One region of the Salmonella sp. A1325 genome, then DNA from elsewhere that is predicted to be linked to it. Evidence: predicted binding sites of a transcription regulator. Region 1 holds the regulator's gene; each other region holds the start of a gene.
What was found. Region 1 encodes CRP, which controls carbon source genes, mostly activating them, when cyclic AMP is high. Its sites were predicted from a motif close to ATGTGANNNNNNTCACAT; they were not measured.

Region 1 (2,203 bases):
CCAATAGCAGAACTGGCCTACCGGATTTTCAGGATGCTGATTGGCGATCTTCTCCAGAGCGCCAATCTGTTTTTCCATGGAGAAGCGCGTCGGCAGACGATGATAAAGAATGTCATCCGCCAGCACGCGCAGGCGGGCGGCGACCGTTTGCGCATTCCAGCGAATCACCTCTTCCGCATGGCTGCGTTCTACCAGTTTCTGTACCTCTTCCGGCTGATGCAAGCTGACGGAGATGTGCTCCTGCAAATCCATCGCTTCCTGAAAAGCCCGTAGTAGACGCTTGTAATCATTATTGTTGTGCGCCGAAAGCATATGCATCTGTTGGTAACACTGGGTAATGAGATCGACCGCTTTTTGCTGGCGTATCAGCAGGGGAGGCAGCGCTTTTTCCGGATCGATATGTTGGGTGAGCAGGCTGTATTTCGCTTCGCAATAATCGGCCAGTTCACGGTATAACAAACTCAATGACTCGCGCAGCGGCTGTTCGCGCCATAGCCAGAACCAAAACCAGTTAAACACGCCGTACCATAGCGTGCCCAGCGCATAAATGAGCAGTGGCTCCCAGACGGGCATGTATCCCGCAAGACTCAGGGTAAAGATGGCGGCAATCAGCGACGCTGGCAGTAGCCGCGCGTGAAGCGGGCTAATTTCCGCCGTCACGCCAAGCACCAGCGTGAGCCCGGTCAGGATCAACGGCAGGGGGATGGATTCCGCCAGCAGAAGTTGCGTTACCAGACTGCATCCGGCGAACAGCGACGCGCCGATGATCAGGCGTTTAAAAAAGCGTTTGTGCGGGGTATCCAGACCTGCAATGTTGCAGCAGGCGGGAACGAGAGAGAAAAGCAAGCCCAGGTGTAGCTGGCCTATCAATAAACCAACAGCCACAGGCAGGCACAGCACCAGCGTTTGCCGTAGTGCGTAATTAATCTCTGGGTGATAAATCAGTCTTCGCCACATCGATGCAAACAAAAATGGCGCATGATAAAACGCGCCATTCTGACGGAATTAACGGGTGCCGTAGACGACGATGGTCTTGCCATGCGCGGAGATCAGGTTTTGATCTTCCAGCATTTTCAAAATACGACCAACGGTTTCGCGGGAGCAGCCGACGATCTGGCCGATTTCCTGACGGGTGATTTTGATCTGCATCCCATCCGGGTGCGTCATGGCATCGGGCTGTTTCGCCAGATTCAGCAGCGTCTGAGCGATACGCCCGGTGACGTCAAGGAAGGCGAGGTTACCTACTTTTTCAGAGGTGACTTGTAAGCGACGAGCCATCTGGGAAGAGAGGCGCATCAGAATATCCGGGTTGACCTGGATTAATTGGCGAAATTTTTTGTAGGAAATTTCAGCGACCTCACATGCGGTTTTCGCACGTACCCAGGCGCTGCGTTCCTGACCTTCTTCAAACAGGCCCAGTTCACCAATAAAATCACCCTGATTCAGATAAGAAAGGATCATTTCTTTCCCTTCCTCATCTTTGATCAGCACTGCCACGGAGCCTTTAACGATGTAGTACAGCGTTTCTGCTTTTTCACCCTGGTGAATCAGCGTGCTCTTTGACGGGTACTTATGAATGTGGCAATGAGACAAGAACCATTCAAGAGTCGGGTCTGTTTGCGGTTTGCCAAGCACCATGCGCGGTTATCCTCTGTTATAAGCTGTCTCCAGAGCCAGAAAACGGCACTGTCTCTGGGGTTGCAAAAATATACTTCCCGCTACCTGGGAAGGGGGCTACGAAAATAGATTGTAGCCTGTAATGTGATGTCCTCTGCATACATGCAGTACGTCAATGTATTACTGTAGCATCTTGTCTGTTTTAGCATAGCTTTCGCCGTGTGTCTCCTGGTGTCTCGCTTCAGCATGACCCAGGTCGCCTTCCATTGCGACTTTTGTTGTATGCGCGTAATCTTTCAGGAAAATTGAAACATTGGAGTTACGAAATATGCAAGCGCGTGTAAAGTGGGTTGAAGGGCTCACGTTCCTCGGAGAGTCCTCCTCCGGCCACCAGATTTTAATGGATGGCAACTCCGGTGACAAAGCGCCGAGTCCGATGGAGATGGTATTAATGGCGGCTGGCGGATGTAGCGCTATTGATGTGGTATCAATCCTGCAAAAGGGCCGTCAGAATGTCACCAACTGCGAAGTGAAGCTGACATCCGAGCGCCGGGAAGACGCGCCGCGCCTGTTTACGCACATTAAT
Region 2 (2,203 bases), on a different contig from region 1:
ATTAGTATTATCAGGAACATAACTATGCCTTTTTAATAAAAATCAGCGTTTCGCGACGAAATCCACCCTGTCGAGATTGATGGCGGTCACGTTGACGGTCACATCCAGCTCCACGCTGTAAGTGCGTCGTTCCCGGCGCAAAAAGAAAAACAGAAAGGCCTCTTTACGCACCGACTCATGCGCCTGAACAATCCGCACATCCTGTGGCTCAATACGCAGTAAGATATACGGCGACTCTCTCATCACCGCCGACTGAACATGGTTCAGCGCATCGGCAAAGGCGCGTGCTTTGGCGTCGCCCTTGCCTTTTACTCTCACCGTGGTGGTGAATTGCTCTTTCATCATCAGGCGCCGTATTTCTTTTGCCACGCCTGCACCAGGCGCTCGCCGAGCTCTTCTTTATCCATAAAGCCGAAACCCAACACGTTGCAGCCTTCATTGATAGCGGTGACGCCTTCATCCACTGACCGCATGCCATATTTGGCTTTGTAGCCATGCTTGTTTTGCGCGGTGATAGCGCCCGCGCCGCCGCTGCCGCAAAATGAAATGCCGAAGGTGGCGTTTTCCGCTTTCATCACATCGCCCAGCTTCATGTCTGCCGCGACGCCCGGTACGACGACCGCGCGACCGCCCGCTTTTTCCACGCCTGCCGCCACTTTCTGGCCTTTACCCAGGCGATCGCCAATCACGACGGTAATCTGTTCCATTTTTTGCTCCTTAGAGGTTGTCTTTCGCGACTTCAAAATGTACCGATAATAGCCAGGCTTCTTCGTCAGGAAGGTTGCCAAACGCCGCCACGATTTCGCGGGCGAGCGCCATTGATTCGGCTGAGATTTCATCAAACAAGCTGGCATCGACTTCCGGTAAAGGCTCGCCGGTAATTGACCGGTGCGCCATCGCGCGAACGTGCGAGGTCAGCATTTGCGTCTGTACCGCATTGGGGACAATGTGATGTCGCCCCAGCAGGCCATCCACCTGCGTTAACACCTGTTCAGCTAATTTGTTAATTCGCTCACCGGCATCGTGTTTTACTGCTCCGTTATCCACGCGTCTCACCCCGTTAATGGCAATGAGATAAAACTAGCGGCAAGGGTTAAAAGTTTGTAGCGAGTTATTTTCCACCTCGAAGTGGAAACGCGAGTGGGATAGGTGATCTGCGCCACAGAAAAGGCGGCATTAATGAATTATCGCCGGGAAAGTGTGAGATCTATCGCGGCATAAAGAGGAAATGGCGAAACAATGACGTTGTCGTATAAAGTGAGAAAGTGTGATGGGTATTACATTTTGCCGGATGGCGACCTGCGGATAAAGCGAAGCCGCCATCCCACAAAAATTAACGATACTTCTTATGATACGTATTGCGGGTGGTTTTTAGCGCTTCCGCCGCCGCTTTCGCTTCTTTAACGTTACCTTCGTTCGCCAGCTTCAGCGCGCCATCAATTTGGCCGACCAGAATGTCAAAACCGTGACGAAAATCCTTCATTTCCGGGCTATCCGGCGCTTTATCTTCCAGCTTTGGCGGCGTAGCTTTTTGAGCATCCAGCGCGGCCGCGCGCATTTTGGTTAATGCCGCTTTCAGTTCAGGGGCACTATCCGTTTTCTCAACAACTTTCAGGTTATCATTGAGAATATCCATATTATCTTCAAGATCGGCAGCAAAAACAGCCGAACCGAATACCAGCGATGACACAGCAAGAATAGCTAACAGGCTTTTACGCATTGCTCACTTCCTTTTTTATTATTAACGATAAGTGTAATACCCTGAATAATTCAAGTTGCAGGCAGCCAACGCGCCTGCAGCCTGAAGTATGACGGGTATTATTGTCCGGCGATTTTCATCTCCGGTAACAATACCGAACCACACTGTATATTACTGCGCGTTTCAATATCATCACCCACAGTGACAATATTACGCCACATCTCTTTTAAATTACCGGCAATGGTAATTTCACTTACCGGGTACTGGATTTCACCATTTTCAACCCAGAATCCCGCAGCGCCGCGGGAGTAGTCGCCGGTAATACCGCTGACGCCCTGGCCCATCAGTTCCGTCACCACCAAGCCGGTGCCCATCTCTTTCAGTAACTGCTCAAAGTTCAGCCCCTGCCCGGCGATACGCCAGTTATGAATGCCGCCGGCATGACCGGTACTTTTCAGCCCCAGTTTGCGGGCGGAATAGTTGGTCAGCAACCATTGCGTCAGT
Region 3 (2,203 bases), on a different contig from region 1:
ACGACCCAGGTGGGAGGTTACCATCACTTTCGCGCCCTGTTTCAGAGCCAGTTCGATGGTCGGCAGAGAGGCGCGGATACGCGCGTCGCTGGTCACTTTCCCTTCTTTAACAGGTACGTTCAGATCCGCACGGATAAAAACGCGTTTCCCGGCCAGATCCAGATCGGTCATCTTAATTACAGACATGGTGAATCCTCTCAATGATGCTTAAAGTTTTGTCGACGCTGACGCGTCGAGCCTGAAACCAACTGCGGCCATCGCTAACGTGGTGTCGAGCATCCGGTTAGCAAAGCCCCATTCATTATCGCACCAGACCAGCGTCTTGATCAGGTGGGCGCCACTGACCCGGGTTTGCGTGCCATCAACAATGGCGCTGTGCGGGTCGTGGTTAAAATCTATCGAGACCAACGGTGATTCCGTATAGTCAACTATACCATGAAATGCACCTTGTGCTGCTTTTTGCAGCAACTGGTTGACTTCACTGGCTTTTACTGGTTTTTTCACCGTCACGCTTAAATCGATCGCCGTCACATTAATGGTTGGAACGCGCACGGCAATCGCCTCAAAACGGTCGTTAAACTGCGGGAATATACGCGTAATGCCTGCCGCCAGTTTTGTATCTACCGGGATAATCGACTGGCTGGCCGCGCGCGTGCGCCGTAGATCGGAGTGATACGCGTCGATCACCTGCTGATCGTTCATCGCGGAGTGGATCGTCGTGACGGTACCAGACTCGATGCCGTAAGCATCATCCAACAATTTAATGACGGGGATTATGCAATTCGTGGTACAGGACGCGTTTGAGACAATACGATGTTCCGCACGCAGTTGGTTCTGGTTCACGCCAAAAACGACGGTGGCGTCAAGATCGTTGCTGCCCGGATGAGAAAAGAGCACTTTCTTCGCGCCAGCGGCAATATGCGCCTCGCCATGCTCCCGGTTGCCATATACGCCCGTACAATCCAACACGACATCCACGCCCAGTTCGCGCCACGGCAGATCCGCCAGCGTTCGTTCATGCAGAATACGAATGACATCGTCGCCAACAAAAAGCTGCTCGCGCTCGTGGCGAACCTCCCATGCAAAACGCCCGTGGCTGGTATCGTATTTCAACAAATGCGCCATGCCTGCGGCATCCGCCAGCTCGTTGATGGCCACCACGGTAATTTCCGCCCGACGTCCGGATTCATACAAAGCACGAACCACGTTACGCCCGATGCGACCAAAGCCATTAATCGCTATGCGTACGGTCATAGGTCTCCTGCAAGGCTATCCCGATTCAGATGAGGCTGACAGAGTAATGCAGCTCATCGTCGAGTAAAACCTCACCTGTCGCAAACTGCGACTGATTGGTTAATTGTCGAACATTTAATTAACTGAAACGCTTCAGCTAGAATAAGCGAAACGGGGAATAAAAGGAATGTTTGTCCAGTCGAAGAAGACAGTTATCTGACCTGCATCACATTTCATGGCCGCTTACGCTGCAATTTATTCCATATTTAAGAATCACCAGTTCATCCGTCAGATCTTTTCATCGTCGCGTCACAAATACTGATTTATATCAGAAAGCGCTGTCGCCAGCGTCTATATTATCAGCGCCACGTCCGAGTCTCGGAGTCCTGTAACGATGATTGTATCTCACCACAATGCCTCTACAGCGCGCTTTTACGCGCTTCGTCTGCTTCCCGGCCAGGAAGTGTTTTCCCAATTACACGCCTTTGTGCAACAGAACCAATTACGTGCAGCCTGGATAGCAGGGTGTACCGGCAGTCTGGCCGATGTTGCGCTGCGTTATGCCGGGCAAGAGGCGACCACATCGCTCACCGGCACGTTTGAAGTTATCTCGCTAAACGGCACGCTTGAATTGACCGGCGAGCATCTGCATCTCGCGGTATCGGATCCCTACGGGGCCATGCTCGGCGGCCATATGATGCCAGGGTGTACCGTGCGTACCACGCTGGAACTGGTTATCGGCGAGCTGCCAGCGCTGACGTTCAGCCGCCAACCGTGCGCCATTTCCGGTTATGACGAACTGCATATTTCTTCCCGTTAATTGACGACTCTTTAAGAGGTACTTTATGGCGCGTCGCCCGTTTTCCAGCCAGTCTCTGGTGCTGATTGTCATCGCTATTGCCATCAATATGATTGGCGGACAGCTTATTAGCATGTTGAAGCTGCCTATTTTTCTCGACTCGATCGGCAC

Region 2: the regulator CRP is predicted to act here: its motif matches at 1,266-1,283, upstream of NAZ64_RS14085 (glycine dehydrogenase).
Region 3: the regulator CRP is predicted to act here: its motif matches at 1,448-1,465, upstream of epd (erythrose-4-phosphate dehydrogenase).

The regions. Positions count from the first base shown of each region.
Region 1 is NZ_JAMLWO010000004.1:15,684-17,886, reverse strand. Features, by position in the region: gene NAZ64_RS09465 (YccS/YhfK family putative transporter) at 1-957, opposite strand, end outside; gene crp (cAMP-activated global transcriptional regulator CRP) at 1,006-1,638, opposite strand; gene NAZ64_RS09455 (OsmC family protein) at 1,946-2,203, shown strand, end outside.
Region 2 is NZ_JAMLWO010000006.1:213,905-216,107, forward strand. Features, by position in the region: gene NAZ64_RS14070 (DUF4311 domain-containing protein) at 1-20, opposite strand, end outside; gene NAZ64_RS14075 (DUF4312 family protein) at 43-345, opposite strand; gene NAZ64_RS14080 (SFCGS family glycine-rich protein) at 345-707, opposite strand; gene NAZ64_RS14085 (glycine dehydrogenase) at 718-1,056, opposite strand; gene cybC (cytochrome b562) at 1,334-1,720, opposite strand; gene pmbA (metalloprotease PmbA) at 1,819-2,203, opposite strand, start outside.
Region 3 is NZ_JAMLWO010000002.1:364,686-366,888, forward strand. Features, by position in the region: gene pgk (phosphoglycerate kinase) at 1-186, opposite strand, end outside; gene epd (erythrose-4-phosphate dehydrogenase) at 208-1,254, opposite strand; gene NAZ64_RS05665 (PPC domain-containing DNA-binding protein) at 1,628-2,053, shown strand; gene NAZ64_RS05670 (ECF transporter S component) at 2,079-2,203, shown strand, end outside.